Regions from separate parts of the Micromonospora sp. NPDC020750 genome, predicted to be linked through region 3. Evidence: riboswitches for the same ligand, from Rfam matches in the RefSeq annotation. Region 3 holds a riboswitch; each other region holds the start of a gene.

Region 1 (6,337 bases), on a different contig from region 3:
GTCGCCCCGGCGCGGCCCGGCCCGCCGTCGGCGACGGTGGTCGGGTCGGCGCGGGCCCGCCGCACCGACTCCCGGCCCGACTCGTACGCGCGGCGGAGCCGTCCCCGTACCCGCTCGAAGCGGCTCAAGCGCACCTCCCGCATCAGAATCAACCTGCCCGGAGGACAGGGGGGACAGGATACGTCCGTCGCCCCAGCCTAGGGCGGTTCCGCCACACATTGCCCCGATCGGCGTCCGCGCAACCACCAGCGGGGCGGCCCGGTCGGACGCGGTACCGTTCCGTCGTGACCGTCGACCAGAACCTCGACTCCGGCCTGCCGATCCGTCTGCTGCACGACCGCGTGCTGGTGAAGGTGGACGGCAGCGAGGGTGAGCGCCGCTCCACCGCCGGCATCGTGATCCCGGCAACCGCCGCCGTGGGTAAGCGACTGGCCTGGGCGACCGCCGTGGGAGTGGGGCCGCACGTCCGCTCGATCGTCTCCGGTGACCGGGTGCTCTTCGACCCCGACGACCGCTCCGAGGTCGAACTGCACGGCCGGGGGTACGTCCTGCTGCGCGAGCGGGACGTGCACGCCGTAGCCGCCGAACGGATCGAGTCGGAGTCGAACGGCTCCACCGGCCTGTACCTGTAACGCCTCCGGCAGGCCCTTCCGCTTTCCTCCCCCGGGTCCGTCCCGGCCTCCCCCGTCGTCCACCCCGGTCGGCGACGCGTCGTTTGCGGCTGCCGACTACGGGAAGCCAGGCACGTCCAGCGCCCTGGGGAGGGATCGTGCCGGTATTCGTGAAGAAGGTTCTCCTCTGGGGAAGCGTCGCGTTCCTGATCTACTTCGTGGCTTTCCGACCGGACAGCGCGGCGCAGATGTGCAAGGCGATCGGGGCGGGCCTGGCGGCGATGGCCGTGGGCATCGGTGACTTCCTCACCGGCCTGATGACCTGACCGGCCGCTGCGACCCCGTCAGGCAGCACCCGCCTGACCGGTTGACCCGCCCCGTCAGGCGGCGCCCGGCGGCCAGGGGGCGCCCGGGCGGGGACCGTACCAGCCGGGCGGGCCGTAAGGCCCCGGGTGGGCCGGGGGCGGCGGCGGGGCGAGCACCACCGGGATCGGCACCACGGGCTCGTCCGGGGCGTCGACCGGCCGCTGCGACCCGTCGGGGAACCGCAGGTGGTAGCGGTGGCCGTCCCAGCTCCCGACCGGCACCTGCGGATCCCGGCCGACGAAGAAGGACCGGTACGCGGTGATCGCGTCCAGCAGCTCCCGTTCCTCCCACGCGGTCCGTTCCCGGTCAGCCGGCCGACGGTCCAGCCCTCGGTGCATCCCGTCGCGCAGCAGCGCCAGCCGGGTGGCGGAGAACTGGTACCCGCGCATCGCCTTGAGCCCCGCGTCGCCGGCCACCCGCCGGGCCCAGGTCCGGGCGGCGTGCCGCCGGCCCAGGCTGCCCAGCGCCGCCACCTCCGGCGGGGTCAGCCACCCGGCCCGCACGTAGTCGGGCAGGGTGCGCTCGGTCAGCCGCCCCTCCCAGCCGCGCAGCCAGACCGCCAACCCGACCATGCCGAAGAAGATCGGCACCATCACCCCGAGGTAGCCGTACAGGGCGACCATCGTCTGGCCGGTGGCCTGGGCCAGTGACGGCAGCAGGTTCCAGGTGCCGTGCAGCATCATCGCCAGCAGCAGGCCCGCGACCGGGGCGAGGAAGCGCACCCGACGGTCGGCGGTCCGGGCGGCGATGCCGAGACCCACGCCGGTCATCGAGGTGAACAGCGGGTGGGCGAAGCCGAACAGCAGGATCCGGACGATGAAGATCGCGATGACCTGCCGCGCCCCGGTCGCCGGACCGTACTCGTTGACGCCGGAGGCGTAGCCGTAACCGCCCAGGTAGAGGATGTTCTCCACCATGGCGAAGCCGACCGCCGACAGCCCGCAGTAGACCAGGCCGTCGGTGATGCCGGACCATTCCCGGCGGCGGAAGATCAGCAGCAGGATCGGGCCGATCGCCTTGGTCAACTCCTCGATGAACGGGGCGACCAGCACCGCGGTCAACGCGTCGGGCAGCCCCCAGTCGGCGAACCGGGCGGCGAAGAACCCGTTGACGGTCAGCGAGGCGGCCGTGGAGACGAACGCGCCCCAGACGAAGCAGAAGATCAGATACTTCAACGGCTCCGGCTCGTACCGGTCCAGCCACAGGAAGCAGGAGACCAGCACCGGCACCGGCAGGATCGCGGCGACCACGCCGATCAGCAGCGCCTCCGGCCCCAGGTTGAAGCCGAGCTTGAAGAGCATGTAGACCGCGCACGCCGCGATCAGCAGCACAACCAGGACCACCACCAGGACCCGCCGCCAGCCCAGCCGGCGCACCGGCATCCGGGGGGCGGCCCCACCGGGCTGCGAAGGGAGATCGTGCGGGGTCCACGGCGACGCGGCGCCGCCGGGCGGGGTGTCGGCCATTACATCAGCGTAGTCATCCCCCGCTGGCTGTTCCGGCCGCATCGGTCGACCGTTATCCTGTCGTCAGGTCACGAGCGCCAGCGTCAAGCCCCGGCTTGCTGGCCGGCAACCCTCGTCGAGTTCGCGGTGGGGTGCCCCGGGTGATGACCGGGCCCAGCCCTGTCCGGCGCTGGGCAAGCGCGGACCCCGTCCCGGTGCTGTCACCCGGGGTCCCCGGACCCGGAGGTCGTGCCATGACCGTCACCCTCGTACCCTCGCTCACGCCGCCGCCCGCGCGGACCGTGTCGGCGTCGTCGCGGCCGCTCGACGTGCTCGGCGTGCCGGGCCAGATCAACCTGGACTACGCCGCCAGCGCGCCGTGCGCGCGGGCCGCGGCCGACGCGGTGGCCGAGCTGCTCCCCTGGTACGCCAGCGTGCACCGCGGCGCCGGCGCGCTGTCGCGGCGCTGCACGCTGGAATACGAGCGGGCCCGGCAGACGGTCGGCGACTTCTTCGGCGCCCGCGCCGACGACCACGTGGTGTTCACCCGCAACACCACCGACGCGCTGAACCTGCTGGCCCGGACCCTGCCCACCGGGACCACGGTGGTGACGTTCGCCGGGGAGCACCACGCCAACCTGCTGCCCTGGCCGCGCGGCTCGGTGCGGCTGCCGGTGCCGGCCGCCCCCGCCGAGGCGGTTCGGGCGTTGGACGCGGCGCTGACCGAGCTGCGCCGGGGCGCCACCGCCCGCCCGCCGGTGCTGGTGGCGGTGACCGGGGCGAGCAACGTGACCGGGGAACGCTGGCCGGTGGCCGAGCTGGCCCGGGTGGCCCGCCGGCACGGCGCCCGGATCGCGGTGGACGCCGCCCAGCTCGCCCCGCACGCCCCGGTCGACGTGGCCGCGCTGGACGTGGACTACCTGGCCGTCTCCGGGCACAAGCTGTACGCGCCGTTCGGCGCGGGGGTGCTGCTCGGCCGGGGCGACTGGCTGGACGCGGCCCCGCCGTACCTGGCCGGTGGGGGCGCCACCAGTCACGTCGGGGCCGCCACCCACGATGTGCGCTGGGCCACCGGCCCGGCCCGGCACGAGGCCGGCACCCCCAACCTGCTCGGCGCGGTCGCGCTCGCCTCGGTGTGCGCGGCGCTGGCCGGGGCGGACCGGGTCGCGCTACACGCCCGCGAGCAGACGCTGCTGGCCCGGCTGCGGGCCGGGCTGGCGGCCCTGCCGCACGTGGTGGAGCTGCGCACCTTCGGCCCGGACTCGCCCCGGGTGGGCATCGTCTCGTTCGTGCTGGCCGGCCGGGACTCGGCCGAGGTCGCGGCGGAGCTGGCCATTCGGTACGACATCGGGGTCCGCGACGGGTTGTTCTGCGCCCATCCGCTGGCCCGTCGGCTGCTCACCGAGGCCGCCGGGCGCAGTGGGCACCGGGACCTGCCCCCGACCGCCCTGCGGGCCAGCATCGGCCTGGGCAGCACGCCGGAGCACGTCGAGAGCCTGCTCACCGCCCTCGCCGAACTGGGCTGAGGCGCCTCAGCCCAGCGGCGGGGCCGTGGGCGGCTTCGGGGCGGGGACGCTCTCGGCCGGGCCGACGGTCGGTTTCTCCTGCTCGCCGAAGGACACCCGGATCAGCCGGTTGGCCTCCTCCTGGTCGATGCCGGAGGTGACCAGCAGGTCGCTGGCGGTGGTGCGCACCTGCGCGATCACCACGCTGCCGGAGAACCCGACCCCCTGCGCGTACGCCCGGCCGGCCTCACTGACCGCGCGCAGGGACCGTTCCCGGGCCTTCTCCGGTTCCGCCCCGATGGCGAACTCGTGGCGGAGCAGGCGGACCGACTCCGCGAGGTGGGCCACCGCATCCGGCATCGGCTCCGGCACCGGCTCCCCGTCCTCGATCATCGTCACGGAACGCCGGATCAGGGTCCCGCTGTTGCGCATCGCGCGGTCGATGGGGTCGGCCGCCTCGGCGTAGTGGGTCAGCTCGCTGCGCCGGTGCCAACGGGCCGGGGAGAGGATGCTGGTCTCCTTCGCGCCCTCGATCGCCTCGATGAGGGTGCTCAGCTCCTCCTTGTTCTCGCGGAGCCGTTCGAGGGCCCGCTGGGCGCTGTCCCGGTCCTGCCCGCGCAGCGCCTCGGCGGCGGCGTCGAGCTGATCGGCGAGCAGGTCCAGCGCGGGCCGGGCGGCCCGGTTGATCACCCGCAGCGGGTTCAGCGGCAACAGGACCGCCGTCACCACGAGCGCGATCCCGCCGCCGATGAAGGCGTCGACGAAGCGCGGAATCTCCAGGTCCTCCGTGGACGGGCTGAGCGTGACGATCAGCACGGCGGTTGCGGCCGCCTGGATGACGACCGACACGCTCCCGCCGAAGAAGAGGGTCAGCACGATGGACGCCGTCACCACCAGCCCGAGCTGCCAGCCACCGGTGCCGACGAGGTAGATCAGCAGGTCGCCGAGGAACACCCCGACCGCCACCCCGACGATCAGCTCGACGGTCCGGCGCAGCCGCTGACCGACCGACGCGGCCAGGGCGCCGACCGCCGAGATCGGCGCGAAGACCGGCTGCGGGTTTCCCAGCAGGTGGTGGGAGATGGCCCAGGCCAGCGCGGCGGCCAGCCCGGCCTGCACGGCCAGGCCCATCGCCATCCGGACCCGGTGCAGCCGATCGTGCAGGGTGGCTCTGCTGCGACGTCGAAGCTCCTCCATCGCCGCCGAGATCCGCGCCGAGTCGATGTCGGCCACGCCGTCGTGCAGGCCGGCGCGCCGCAGCAGCGACGATCGGCGATCCCGGGCCACGGCCATGGCGGGGACTACCCACCGTGAGGGCGGTGAATCCTCGCCCGCTCCGGCAGACTCGGCCAGATGACGGGCTCGGACGGCCGCCGGGGAGCGGCAGAACTGATCGGCCGGTGGCGGGCGGCGGCCCGGGGCGCCGGGGCCGGGGACTCACTGGCGCTGACCGACGCCGGGGCGGGCCTGCTGGCCCGCTGGCGGGAACCGCACCGGCACTACCACACCGCCCGGCACCTGACCGCCGTCCTCGATGTCGTCGACGCGCACGCCGAACTGGCCGACGACCCCGACCTGGTCCGGCTCGCCGCCTGGTGCCACGACGCGATCTACGACCCGCGTGCCGGCGGGGACAGCAACGAGCGGGCCAGCGCCGACCTCGCCGACGCGCTGCTGACCGGGGTCGGGGTGCCGACCGTGGCGGTGGCGGAGGTCCGCCGGCTGGTGCTGCTCACCGCCGGGCACGCGGTCGCGGCCGGAGACCGCGACGGCGCGCTGCTCTGCGACGCCGACCTGGCCGTGCTGGCCGGTCCCCCCGACGAGTACGACCGGTACGCCGCCGCCGTCCGTCGGGAGTACGCGCACGTGCCGGAGCCGGTGTTCCGGGCCGGGCGGGCCTCGGTGCTCGACGGCCTGCTGTCCCTGCCCACCCTCTACCGGCTGCCCACCCTGGCCGCCCGCTGGGAGCACCCGGCCCGCGCCAACCTCCACCGCGAACTCACCGCCCTCCACTAACCCGCCCCCACCCCACCTCTCCCCGCGCTCCGCGCTCCGCGACCCGCCCTCGCCCCCACGATCTTGCAGTTGCGGCCCGCGGCCCGCGGCCCGCGCCCGCGGCCCGCGCCCGCGATCTTGCAGTTGCGGCCCGCACATATGCCACCTAAGGCGCAAAACTGGGGCCGCAAGTGCAAGATCGCGGTGGGCGGTCGCGCGGTGGGCGGTCGCGCGGTGGGGCAATGGGTGGCCACGCGGTAGGGGGGTCGCGCGGTGGGACGGGGCGGGTGGGGTGGGTCAGGGGGTGGGGTGGGTCAGGTGTTTGGGGCGGCGGAGGCCGGATGCACGCAGGAGGCGGACCAGTTCACGGCTGGGGACCACCCTGGCTCCGAGGTGCACCGCCATGGCGTACCGC
Region 2 (6,337 bases), on a different contig from region 3:
GCGACGACCCAGGCCACGGCCTCGCTGCTCCGGCTCCACCCACAGGGAGGTGATGCCGCCGCAGCCGCCCCAGGTCCACCCGGTGATCCCGCCGAGAAGGGTGCCGGCGTCATCGGCCCGGATGGAGAACGGCGTCTCGTCGTCCGAGGCGATGGAGGATCGGTTGATGGCGTCCAGTTCGTCTGAGAGGCGACGTTCCAACTCGGGGTCGTCCTGGCCGGTGAGCAACGTGGTCATGACCGGATCCTGACGCCCGATCGGAATCCGGGCATCCCCATTTTCGATCGCCGTGCCCCGGCCGGCGCCGGAGCGGCCGACGTGCCGACGTCGTGGGAGCCTTCCCGATTGGAGGGATTTCGTGGACACCTCCCGCCCTTGCTCGCATGCTGGATGCATCGATCAGCATCGTTGGAGGTGTCGCATGAAGTTCGACCGACTCGGCGGACTCGTCCTGTCCCTGTTCCGCATGGTGGTCGGCCTGCTCTTCCTGTGCCACGGGCTGTCGTCGCTGTTCGGCGTGCTCGGCGGTGCCCGGGGCGCCGGCCAGGCCGTCCCGTTCGGCGAGTGGCCGGGCTGGTGGGCGGCGCTGATCCAGGCAACCTGCGGCGTGCTGGTGCTGGCCGGGCTGTTCACCCGGCCCGCCGCGCTGGTCGCCTCGGGCTCGATGGCGTACGCCTACTTCGTGGTGCACCAGCCCGACGGGCTGCTCCCGCTGCGCAACGGCGGCGAGCTGGCGGCGCTGTTCTGCTGGTCGTTCGTGCTCGTCGCGGTGCTCGGCCCCGGCACCTGGGCGTTGGACAGCCTGCTCCGCCGCCGTCGGGAGCCCGCCGTCGCGGCCCCGGTGCCGGGCAAGCGGTCCGTGCCGGCTTGAGTCGCACCCCCGCCGCTACGGCTTGTACGGCGCGTCGGTGTGGCTGACCTCGGTGAACGTGCTGCCGGAGAGCTGGTAGTACGAGGTGCGTCGGATGTCCAGCTCCGCCATGCCCCGCTCGGCGGAACGGGTCAGCCAGACGACCTTCGCCCGGCCGCCGGACACGGTGATCGAGACGACCGGGGTCCGGTCGTCCAGTTCGGCCAGGCTCCGGTAGACCGGCTCACCGTCGGCGTTGCGCCACACCACCAGCGTGTAGAAGGTGCCGCTGCCCCCGCTCTTGAGGGCGACCGCGCCGACCGCGTCCGCCGCGCCGTCGCCGTCGAGGTCGCCGATCCCGCAGGGCTTCTGGAGGGTGACCGTGTCGCCGTCCTCGCCGGACCAGACGCCCTCGGCCAGCGGGAGGTAGTCGGCGTACCCCTGGTAGGGGACCTTGGTGCTGCCGACGTGGGCGCCGGCGAGCTGCTTGCAGGTCAGCGCGGGCACCTTCTTCGGCGCGGGCTTCGGCGGCGCGGCGGTGGTGCCGGCGACGGTCGGCTCCGGCGGGGCGGCGGGGCCTGTCGTCGCCGGGGCCGGCTCCGGGCCGTCCTCCGCCGGGGCGGCCGGCTCGTCGGCGGCCGGAGCGGTGGTCGTACCCGCCGAGGAGGTCGACCCCCCGGCGTCGCAACCCGCGGTCATCAGGCAGGCCAGGGCGAGGATCGCGAGGCTGGGCAGGGTCCGGCGCATCGGCCAGTTCCTCTCTCGGGGGTGGGCTTCCCGCACGGTAGCGACCCCACGCCACCCGCATCGTCGGCCCCACGCCACCCGGCCGGGCCCCGTCTCCCGTCCCCCCGCTGTTCCCGGTGCGCGCACTTTCACGGAATGTGTGGCATCCGCGCGCGCCATAGCCACACATTCCGTGAAAGTGCGCGCAGGGGAGGTGGGGTGGGGGGACGCGGGGCACGACCGGCCGTGTCACCCGATCAGCCCCCGCACACCCGCCACTGGTCACCCTCCTTGACCAGGCTGATGACCCTGTTCCGGTCCGCGATCTTGACGGTCACCTCGGCGCTGGTGTCGCCGTTGCTGGTGTGCACCTGGGTGTTGGTGACGCGGTACTCGTCCAGGGGCGGCTCGGCCTGCCGGGCCCGGGTGAACTGCGCCTCGGTCTGCCGGCTGCGCAGTCGCTCGCAGAGCCGGGCGTACGCGGCCGGGTAGTTGCCCGCCTTCGTGTCGTCCAGGTATGCGGTCGCGGCGTCCCGGGCCGGCGTGATGGTGCCCTGCACGGTGCGGAACAGCCAGAGGCCGCCGCCGACCGCTCCGGCGCAGCAGAGCAGCGCCACCACGGCGACCACGATGATCACGGTGCGGGTCGTCCGGCTGAGCCCGCGGGACTTCTGGGGCGGCCCGGGGAAACCGGGCGACGGGGGGTACGTCACGCGGTGAGCGTAGAAACCCCAGGCCAGCCCCCATGCAGGCCCCCCTTGGAATCGATCAAGGCCAACGTTGCGGGCGGTGGTGTCGTCGACTCCCACGGTGACGGTGTGATTAATTCAATGCCCAGGGGCGGCCCATACGCTGGAACCTCGGGTGGCGGAGCCGGCGATCCGCCGTAGACTCGTGCGCACAACTGAATACCTCATCCAGAGGGGCAGAGGGATACGGCCCGACGAAGCCCCGGCAACCACCCGCGCGCTCGATGACGAGCGGTGCGGACAGGTGCCAATTCCGTCCCCGCCGCAGGGTGCGATGCGGGGAAAGATGAGAGGACCTTCTCGACATGACGTCGACCCTCGCCGCGTCCGGCATCGACACCACCGCCAGCCCCGCCCGCGCCCTGGTCTGCCGGGCCTGCACCGCGCGCTACCCGCTCGCCGCGCAGCACGCCTGTTACGAGTGCTTCGGCCCTCTTGAGGTCGACTACGACGCCGCTGCCCTGGCGCGGGTGACCCGCGAGCAGATCGAGGCCGGCCCGCAGAACATCTGGCGGTACGCCGCCCTCCTCCCGGCCGGCCAGGACCCGGCCACCCGGGTGACCGTCGACCCGGGGCTGACCCCGCTGGTCGCCGCGCCCAACCTCGCCGCCGAGCTGGGCATCACCGCCCCGCTCTGGGTCAAGGACGACAGCGCGAACCCCACCCACTCGTTCAAGGACCGGGTGGTCTCGGTGGCCCTCACCGCCGCCCGGGCGCTCGGTTTCACCCGGTTCGCCTGCGCCTCGACCGGCAACCTGGCCAACTCGGTCGCCGCGCACGCGGCCCGCGCCGGGGTCCCCTCGGTCGTGTTCATCCCCAGCGACCTGGAGGCGGGCAAGGTGGTCACCACCGCCGTCTACGGGGGCGAGCTGGTCGCCATCGACGGCTCCTACGACGACGTGAACCGGCTCTGCGGCGAGCTGGTGGAGACCGACGAGTTCGAGGACACGGCGTTCGTCAACGTCAACGTCCGCCCGTACTACGCCGAAGGCTCCAAGACCCTCGGGTACGAGGTGGCCGAGCAGCTCGGCTGGCGCATCCCGGCCCAGGTGGTCATCCCGATGGCCAGCGGCGAGCTGCTCACCAAGATCGATAAGGCGTTCAGCGAGCTGGTCGAGATCGGCCTCGTCGAGGCCCCGGCCGGCGGCTGGAAGGTCTTCGGTGCCCAGTCCGCCGGCTGCAACCCGATCGCCGCCGCCCTGCACGCCGACACCGACACCATCACCCCGGTCCGGCCGACCGGCATCGCCAAGTCGCTCAACATCGGCGATCCGGCCGCCGGCCTGTACGCCCTGGAGGCGGTCCGGCGCACCGGCGGCTGGATGGAGTACGCCGACGACGACGAGATCCGCGACGGCATCCGGCTGCTGGCCCGGACCACCGGGGTGTTCGCCGAGACGGCCGGTGGGGTGACCGTCGCCGTGCTGCGCAAGCTGGTCGAGTCCGGCCGGCTCGACCCGACGGCGGAGACTGTGGTGTTCAACACCGGCGAAGGGCTGAAGACCATCGACGCCGTCGCCGCCCAGGTCGGCCCGACCCACCGGATCAGGCCCTCGCTGCGCGCCGCCCGGGACGCCGGTTTGCTCGGCTGACCTGCCCGATCTCGATCGACCCTGGCGCGGCCTGCGGCCCTTCCCCGCCCCGGCCCGGAAGCACGCCGCGCGCCGCGCCCCACCGGCCCTGCCCGCCGCCCCGGCCCCGACCGTCCGGTGGACGGGTGGATCGCCCGGACGGGGGATGGGGCGGATCCCCCGAGTAACCGACTTTTAGCCCTGCGTGAGAGAAACCCGCCACCGGGGACTTGACGACAGGAACCGGACGGCGCAGGATGCTCGGTGCGGGAGGGCGTTTCGCCGAAGACTTTTTAGTTCTTGCGACCCAACGCCGAAGGCGTTGTGCGATCGTCCCTCCCGACCACGTCCGATCGGGCCGGCGATTAATTCGCTGGCCCGATCGTGTTTCCCGGGTCACCCTCAGTCCATGGGCATCACGATCACGCCGATCGACCCGGCCGACCAGAGTGCGGTCGACGCGGCGTACCGGATCAGGGCGGCGGCCGACGCGGCGGACGTCCCCGACTTCCCGCCGCTGTGTCGGCGACGGCTCGAGGCCGGGCTCCGCCACCCGATGCCGGGCGGAGCGCCGGTCTGGGCGCTCGCCCGCCGCGACGGCGTGCCGGCCGGCTACCTCGCCCTGGACCTGCCGCAGCTCGACAACACCGACAACGCCGCCGTGGACCTGTTCGTGGACCCGGCGCAGCGCCGGCACGGGGTCGGCCGGGCGCTGCACGAGCACGGCCTGCGGGTGCTGCGCGAGCGGGGGCGCAAGCGGGTGGTCGGGATGGCCGTCTCGGCCCTGCCCGACGGGCCGGGACGCGACGGGGCCGGCGGAGCGTTCGCCGCCGCGGTGGGCGGCCGGCCGGTGCTTCCCGAGGTCCGCCGCCGGCTCGACGCCGCCCGGCTCGCCCCGGCCGCGCTCGACGCCCTGCTCGCCGAAGCCCGGCCCCGCGCCGCCGGCTACCGCACCGTCCGCTGGCGGGGGCCCGCCCCCGAGGAGTACGTCGCCGACGTGGCCCACCTCGACGGCCGGCTGATGACCGACGCCCCGCTGGGGGACCTGGAGTGGGAGCCGGAACGGGTCGACGTCGAGCGGGTGCGTGGCGTCGAGCGGGCGCTCGATGCCCGGGGCCGCCGCCGCTACCACCACGGTGCGGTGCACGTGGCGTCCGGCCGGCTGGTCGCCTGGACGCTGCTCGACGTCGGCCCCAGCGCGTCGTGGCACGCGTTCCAGCAGATCACCATCGTCGACCCGGCGCACCGGGGGTACCGGCTCGGGCTGCTGACGAAGGTGGAGAACCTGCGGTACGGCCTCGCCCACGAGCCGGAGCTGCGCTTCGTGGACACGTTCAACGCGGCGGCCAACGGACACATGATCGACATCAACGAGCGGCTCGGCTTCCGTCCCGTCGACGCCTGGACCGACTGGCAGCTCACCATCTGACCGGGCCGCCGTGCGACCGCCCGGCTGTTCAGCGCCGCGCCGGCCCGGGCGGCGTCCCGGAACGCCGGCGGCGGTCGTCGGCCCCTACTGTCCGGTTCGCGGCTGGGGCATGATGGCGGGCATGACGGAGACCCCGCATCCCCTGCACGACAGGCACGCCGACACCCTCAACCGGGCGCTGACCGCGATCGCGGAGCGTGGGTACTGGTCCGCCTACCCGGAATCACCCAGCCCCCGGGTGTACGGCGAGACCGCCGCCGCCGACGGCAAGGCAGCCTTCGAGGCGTACCTGAACGGCGACTTCCCGCTCGACCAGCCGGGCGCCGGTGACCGGGTGGCCACCGAGGCGAGCCCGTTCGGGCTGGAGCTGAACGTCCGTTACCCACACGCCGGCGCCGACGAGCTGGTCGCCGCCGCCTCCGCCGCGCTGCCGGCCTGGCGCGACGCCGGCCCGCAGGCCCGGGCGGGGGTCTGCCTGGAGCTCCTCGACCGGTTGCACAAGCACGTCTTCGAGCTGGCCAACGCGGTGCAGTTCACCAGCGGACAGGCGTTCGTGATGGCCTTCCAGGCCGGTGGGACGCACGCGCTGGACCGGGCGCTGGAGGCGATCGCCTACGCGTACGCGGAGATGACCCGGCACCCGGGGACGGCCGGCTGGGAGAAGCCCGCAGGCAAGGGCGACCCGCTGCGGATGACCAAGACGTTCCACGTGGTGCCGCGCGGGGTGGCCCTCGTCATCGGCTGCAACACCTTTCCGACCTGGAACTCGTACCCGGGGCTGTTCGCCTCGCTGGTCACCGGCAACCCGGTGGTGGTCAAGCCGCACCCGCGCGCGGTGCTGCCGCTGGCCATCACCGTGCGCTACGCCCGGGAGGTGCTCGCCGAGGCCGGCTTCGACCCGAACCTGGTGCTGCTCGCCCCCGAGGCCCCCGGCGAGAAGCTCGCCTCGACGCTCGCCCTGCACCCGGCCGTGAAGATCGTCGACTTCACCGGCTCCACCGAGTACGGCGAC
Region 3 (6,337 bases):
GTCGGCGGTGCGGGCGGCGCGGAACGCCACCTCGATCCAGTCGTTGCCGGTGCGCTGGAGGTTCGAGTCGCGCCGGGCGCCGTTGCCGCCGTCGGCGAACGCCTCGTTGACCACGTCCCAGGAGTGGATCTTTCCTTTGTAGTGGGTGGCGACCTGGGTGACGTGGTTGACCATCGCCGAGCGCAGCGCGCTGCCGCTGAGGTTCTGTGCCCAGCCGGGCTGCTGCGAGTGCCAGGCCAGCGCGTGGCCCCGGACCCGCATGCCGTTGGCCTGGGCGTGGCTGACGATGCGGTCGGCGCTGGTGTAGTTGAACTGGCCCTGGGACGGCTCGGTCGCGTCCCACTTCATCTCGTTCTCGGGGGTGACCATGTTGAACTCGCGGTTCAGGATCCCGACGTACGTGGAATCCGACAACTTGTTCGCGGCCACCGCGGTGCCGAAGTAGCGGCCCTTCTCGGCCGCCGAGGTGGCGAGGGTGGTGCCGGCGCTGGCCGCGGTGGCCAGCGCCAGCACCATACCGGCGGCCACCGTGCCGACGGTGGCGGAGACCAGCGCCGCGCGTCGGCCCGGTCGAACCCTGGCGCTTCCGCGGTCGCGTGCTGCTGAGCTGCTCATGCCTGACTGCCCTCCGGGGGATCGAAGTCGTCGCGCGGCCGACGACATCAGCGACTTTCGATACAGGTTATCGAGAAGTTTCGGAAAGCTCTAGTCCGACATTTGCCGGTCATATGTGGCCAACGACGCCGAAAGTTTCGGAACCTAGCCGGCGGTGCGGGCCGGTCAGAGCACCTGGGACAGGAAGCGGCGCAGCCGGGGATGCTCGGGACGCTCGAAGATCGCCGCCGGCTCGCCGGCCTCCAGCACCACCCCGCCGTCCATGAACGCCACGGTGTCGGCGACCTCGCGGGCGAAGCCCATCTCGTGGGTCACCACCACCATGGTCATGCCGCCCGCCGACAGCTCCGCCATGATGCCGAGCACCCCCTTGACCAGCTCCGGGTCCAGGGCCGAGGTCGCCTCGTCGAAGAGCATCACCTGCGGCTGCAACGCCAGCGCCCGGGCGATCGCCACCCGCTGCTGCTGCCCGCCGGACAGGTGCGCCGGCCGGGCGTCGGCCCGGCCGGCCAGGCCGACCCGCTCCAGTTGGGCGCGGGCCACCTGCGCGGCCTCGTCCTCGCCGAGCCGCTTGAGCCGGCGCAGCGCCAGGGTGATGTTGCGCAGCACCGTCATGTGCGGGAAGAGGTTGAACTGCTGGAACACCATGCCGATCCGCTGGCGCAGCGCGTCCGGGTCGTCGCCCATCACGCTGCGCCCGTCCAGCAGCACGTCCCCGCGGTCCGGCTCGATGAGCCGGTTGATCGTGCGCAGCAGGGTGGACTTGCCCGACCCGGACGGCCCGATGACGCAGGCCGTGCCGCCCCGGCCGACGTCCAGGCTCGCGCCGCGCAGCACCCGGTTGGCGCCGAAGGCGAGGTGCACGTCCCGCACGCTCAGGCTCACCGGGGTCGTCGTGCCGGTCGCGGTGCTCATCGCTCGTCCTTTCCCGTGCTCGCGCGGGCGGCGGCGTCGCCGGGCAGCGCGTTCTGCCCGGCGAGCGCCACTGCGCCGTCGTCCTCGGTCGCCGTGGTCGGCCGGCCCTGCCGCAGCCGCCGGTCGATCCAGTTCACCGCGTGGGTCAGCGGCACGGTCAGCGTCAGGTAGAGCAGGCCCGCCAGCAGCAGCGCCGACTCGTTGCCGGTGGTCGCCGCGTGGTCCTGCCCGATCCGGAACAGCTCCCGCTGGCTGGCCACCAGGCCGAGGAAGTAGACCAGGCTGGAGTCCTTGATCAGGGCGATGAGCTGGTTCACCCAGGCCGGCAGCACCCGGCGGACCCCCTGCGGGATGATCACCAGCCGCATCGCCTCGCCCCAGGAGAACCCCAGCGCCCGGGCCCCCTCCAGCTGGGCGGCCTCCACGCTCTGGATGCCGGCCCGGAAGATCTCCCCGATGTACGCCGACGCGATCAGCGACAGCGCCAGGATGCCCAGCGGGTACGGGTTCGGCCCCCACACCTGCATGCCCAGCGGCGCCAGGCCGACGCCGATGAGCAGGATCGTCGCCGCCGCCGGCAGGCCGCGGAAGACGTCCGTGTACACCCGCGCCGGCCAGCGCAACCACCGGGTACGCGAGATGCCCGCGACCGCCAGCAGCATGCCCAGCAGGGAGCCGAGCAGGGCGGCCGAGATCGCCAGGATCAGCGTGTTGGGCAGCCCGACGGTGAGCATCTCGGGCAGCGCCGCGCGCATGGAGTCCCAGTCGAAGAAGGTCTCCCACAGGGTGCTCAGTGGATCCATCAGTCGTCTTCCCGTCCGCCCCGCTCGCTGGTCATCCGTACCGTCGGCCCGGCGTCGCCCGTGCCGTCACGCCCGCGTACTCAGGACGAGGCCGACGCCGACGGCGCGGCCGACCCGGCCGGGGCCGCCGCCGATGCGCCGGGCACCGGCACCGAGCCGCTGCCCGGCTTGAAGTCCGCCGGGATCGGCCGGCCCGGGTAGTACTGCTCCTGCAACCGGCTCCACGTGCCGTCGGCGATGACCTCGTCGAGGCCCTTGTCCAGCGCCGCGCGCAGCGCGTCGTTGCCCTTGGCCACCGCGTACGCGGTCGGTGTGGAACTGAGCTGCTTCGCGGCCACCGTGATCTTCCCGCCGCTGTCGGCGGCGGACTTGTCGCCGATCTCCGCCGGGGCGATCCAGGCGTCGGCGGTGCCGGCCTTGAGCTGGTTGAGCGCTCCGTTGTAGTCCGGCACCCGCACGGGGTCCAGCTTCTGGCCGGTGGCGTAGTCGTCCTGCACGGTGCCCTGCACGACCACCACCCGCTTGCCGTCGAGCTGGTCGAAGCCGGTGATCGGGGATCCGGCCGGGACGTCCAGCCCGAAGTAGCCGAAGTCGTAGCCGTTGCCGAAGTCGACGGTCTTCTTCCGCGCCTCGGTGATGGTGATCGAGGAACTGCCCACGTCGAACTTGCGGTTGTTGACCTGCGACAGCAGCGCGGAGAAGTCGGTGCCGACGAACTCCACCTTCAGGCCGATCTTCTCCGCGACCGCGGTGAGCAGGTCGTTGTCGAAGCCGGTGAACTTTCCGTCCTTCAGGTACACGTTCGGTGGCGCGTCGGTGAGGGTGCCGGCCCGCAGCACACCGGGCTGGACCAGGCCGTACGGGTTGTCGGCGGCGGCCGAGGTGTCGTCGCCGCAGGCGGTGAGGGTGGCAGCGCCGACGACGGCCGCGACGCCCAGCACGGCGAATCTGGTCAGGGCAGGGAGGAATCGCACAGGTGTCTCCTGGGATCAGGGCGGCGCGCGGACGGCACGCCGCCGGACGCGGCACGCCGACGGGCGGCCGCGGAAGGGGGCTACTACGGAAGGGGGGAGGCGCTCAGCGCGCCGCGTGACGGCGACAGCCGTCGCTGCACACCCGCATCAGATCCACGTGCCGACGCCTGACCAGCGCGGGACGGGATGGTGACGCGGCCGGTGCCGAGCGGGCGGCAGTGAGCGGGGCGCACAGACGAGCAGACATGGTTCTCCAAGGTCGGTGTTGACCTGGGGACCAGGCCACGCTTGCACCGGTGAACTCCGGTGCCTGGTCTTCACCCGGGGCACCCCACCGCGGAGGAGGGTTGCCGGCCAGCGAGCCGGGGCTTGACGCTGGCGCTCATGACCTGGTTGGAGCCTAGCAACGGCACCGGGCCGGGCGTCCAGTCGTTATGACGACGCTCACCCCGGGTGGGGCTCCGGCCGACACGTCGGACATCGCCCTCGCCGGGCGACCGCCGCCGAGGTTCAGCCCCGGTACGGGGCCAGGCCGGCGTCGAGCAGCGTGAAGGCGTGGTCGGCGGCGGCGACCGCCTCCGGGTGCGCCCGGGCGGCGGTGCACCCTTCGGTGAGACGACGCCAGTTGTCCCGCGCCAGTACCCGCTGCGCCGCGACGATCTGTGCCGCCGCGAGCCGGCCGGTCAGCCCGTCGGGCCGGGCCTCGGGCTCCGGCCGCCCCCGTTCGTCGCGGCGCGTGCCGGCGGCGTCGTCGAGGGCGTCGGCCAGCGCCGCCTCCTCGGCGGCGGCGTGCCCGGCCACCCGGGCGGCGAGGCTCGGGGTCGAGAAGACCATCCCGTGGTACGCCAACACCCGGGGGTCGTCGTTCAGCCCGGTGACCGGGTCGCGGCGGTCCAGCCCGTCGAGGAAGTGCCGGCGCAGCGCGGCGAGCGGCGCCTCGCCCGGGCGTCGGCCGCGTACCACCCGGGCCGACTCGCCCCGGTGGTCGGCGATCCGGTGCAGGACCAGGTCCTCCTTCGTGGCGAAGTACTTGAACAGCGTCGGCTTGGAGACCTCCGCGGCCGCGGCCACCTCGGCGACCGACACCCGGTCGAAGCCTCGTTCGACGAACAGCGAGATCGCCGCCGCCGAGATCGCGTCGTGGGTGCGCTGCCGCTTGCGTTCGCGCAGCCCTCGCTCTCCGGTCACGCCCTGCTCTCCGGTCACGCCACCCAGGCTACCAGCGGCCGATACCAGGTCAATTTCATGACTGCGGTTAGAATGTTTACCCGGTTAATGATTCTCATCGGAGGTTGCCATGGACGACGGGGTCGACCGGGAACTCGTGCGGGAGCAGGCGCACCTGGCCGCGACCCGCGCCGCGCTCGCCCGGATGCGCGACACCGCCCGACACCGGGTGGCTACCGGCGCGGACGTGGCCGGCGACCGCTGGACCGCCGAGACCCTCGGCCGGATGCTGCGGACCCACGCCAAGGAACTCGCCGAGGAGCCGGACGCCCCGCCCTACTTCGGCCGCCTCCGGTTCGGCGCCGCCGCCGAGGCGGGCGAGCACGCCGGTCAGCGCTACCACCTCGGCCGCCGCCACATCACCGACGAGGCCGGCTACCCGCTCGTCATCGACTGGCGGGCGCCGGTGTCGCGCACCTTCTACCGGGCCACCGCCCGGGACCATCTCGGCGTCGCGGTCCGCCGCCGGTACGGGTGGAGCTCCACGCCGCCGGCCCCGGCCCGGCTCACCGGGTTCGAGGACGAGCGCCTCGACCGGGGGGAGGAACTCGGCGGCGGCAGCCGGCTCGTGGCTGCGGAGATCGAGCGTCCCCGGGTCGGCCCGATGCGCGACATCGTCGCCACCATCCAGCCCGAACAGGACGAGCTGGTTCGCGCCGACCTCGACACGTCCGTCTGCGTCCAGGGCGCGCCCGGCACCGGCAAGACCGCCGTCGGGCTGCACCGCGCGGCCTGGCTGCTCTACACCCACCGGCGGCAGCTCGGCCGCACCGGGGTGCTGGTGATCGGCCCGAACCCGGCCTTCCTGCGGTACGTCTCGGCCGTGCTGCCCACGCTCGGCGAGGTCGACGTCGACCAGCGGACCCTGGAGGATCTCCTGGCCCGGCACCCGATCGCCGCCGTCGACGACGATGCCGCGGCCGCCGTCAAGCACGACGCCCGGATGGCCGTCGTGCTCGACCGGGCCCTGTACGGGCGCGTCCGCGTACCCGCCGAGGCGCTCACCGTGCCCGACGGCTCCTACCGCTGGCGGCTGCCCGCCGGGGCCGTCGCCGCGCTGGTCGCCGAGATCCGGCGCGAGTCCCCGCCCTACGGGATCGGCCGCGAGCGGCTGCGGTCCCGGATCGTGGACCTGCTGCAACGACAGGCCGAGCGACGCGTGGAGCTGTCCGGCGCGGCCTGGGGGCGGCGGGTGGGGCGCTGCGCCCCGGTCCGTGACCTCCTCGACCGGGTCTGGCCCGCCGCCCGCCCCGGCGAGCTGCTGGCGAAGCTGCTCGGTGACCCGGACGCGCTCGCCGGGTCGGCCGACGGGATTCTCACCGCCGACGAGCAGAAGGCCGTCCGTTGGGCCCGCCCGCGCGGCGCCCGGGGCGCCCGCTGGTCCGCGGCCGACCTCGTCCTGCTCGATGAGGTCGCCGGGCTGATCGAGCATCCCCCCGGATACGGCCACGTCATCGTCGACGAGGCGCAGGATCTCTCGCCGATGCAGTGCCGCGCCCTCGCCCGCCGCAGCGTCCACGGCTCCCTCACCGTGCTCGGCGACCTCGCCCAGGGCACGACGCCGTGGGCGGCGCGGAGCTGGCCGGACCAGCTGACCCACCTGGGCCGGCCCACGGCCAGGGTCGTGCCGCTGACCGTGGGATTCCGGGTGCCCGGCGCGGTGCTGGCGCCGGCCAACCGGCTGCTCGGGACGCTCGGCGTGGACGTGCCGCCGACCCGGTCCGTCCGCGCCGAGGGCCACCTGCGCGTACGGCACGTCGATGACCTGGACGCCGGCGTCCTCGACGCGGTCCGGGACGCGCT

The links. Region 3 has a riboswitch for S-adenosylmethionine ahead of ACH4T9_RS16715 (ABC transporter substrate-binding protein). Riboswitches for the same ligand answer to the same signal wherever they lie in the genome.
Region 1: another riboswitch for S-adenosylmethionine. It lies ahead of ACH4T9_RS06460 (aminotransferase class V-fold PLP-dependent enzyme); the one in region 3 lies ahead of ACH4T9_RS16715 (ABC transporter substrate-binding protein).
Region 2: another riboswitch for S-adenosylmethionine. It lies ahead of thrC (threonine synthase); the one in region 3 lies ahead of ACH4T9_RS16715 (ABC transporter substrate-binding protein).

The regions. Positions count from the first base shown of each region.
Region 1 is NZ_JBIRTH010000002.1:281,116-287,452, reverse strand. Features, by position in the region: gene ACH4T9_RS06480 (AI-2E family transporter) at 1-143, opposite strand, end outside; gene ACH4T9_RS06475 (GroES family chaperonin) at 285-632, shown strand; gene ACH4T9_RS06470 (hypothetical protein) at 770-937, shown strand; gene ACH4T9_RS06465 (PrsW family intramembrane metalloprotease) at 992-2,485, opposite strand; SAM riboswitch class IV at 2,510-2,629, shown strand; gene ACH4T9_RS06460 (aminotransferase class V-fold PLP-dependent enzyme) at 2,677-3,948, shown strand; gene ACH4T9_RS06455 (aromatic acid exporter family protein) at 3,955-5,214, opposite strand; gene ACH4T9_RS06450 (metal-dependent phosphohydrolase) at 5,281-5,943, shown strand; gene ACH4T9_RS06445 (DUF4031 domain-containing protein) at 6,220-6,337, opposite strand, start outside.
Region 2 is NZ_JBIRTH010000002.1:262,551-268,887, forward strand. Features, by position in the region: gene ACH4T9_RS06370 (GNAT family N-acetyltransferase) at 1-237, opposite strand, end outside; gene ACH4T9_RS06375 (DoxX family protein) at 422-871, shown strand; gene ACH4T9_RS06380 (hypothetical protein) at 887-1,597, opposite strand; gene ACH4T9_RS06385 (hypothetical protein) at 1,834-2,289, opposite strand; SAM riboswitch class I at 2,487-2,618, shown strand; gene thrC (threonine synthase) at 2,631-3,917, shown strand; gene ACH4T9_RS06395 (GNAT family N-acetyltransferase) at 4,306-5,325, shown strand; gene paaN (phenylacetic acid degradation protein PaaN) at 5,447-6,337, shown strand, end outside.
Region 3 is NZ_JBIRTH010000004.1:658,197-664,533, forward strand. Features, by position in the region: gene ACH4T9_RS16700 (endo-1,4-beta-xylanase) at 1-615, opposite strand, end outside; gene ACH4T9_RS16705 (amino acid ABC transporter ATP-binding protein) at 781-1,530, opposite strand; gene ACH4T9_RS16710 (amino acid ABC transporter permease) at 1,527-2,333, opposite strand; gene ACH4T9_RS16715 (ABC transporter substrate-binding protein) at 2,414-3,307, opposite strand; SAM riboswitch class IV at 3,587-3,697, opposite strand; gene ACH4T9_RS16720 (TetR/AcrR family transcriptional regulator) at 3,818-4,513, opposite strand; gene ACH4T9_RS16725 (HelD family protein) at 4,605-6,337, shown strand, end outside.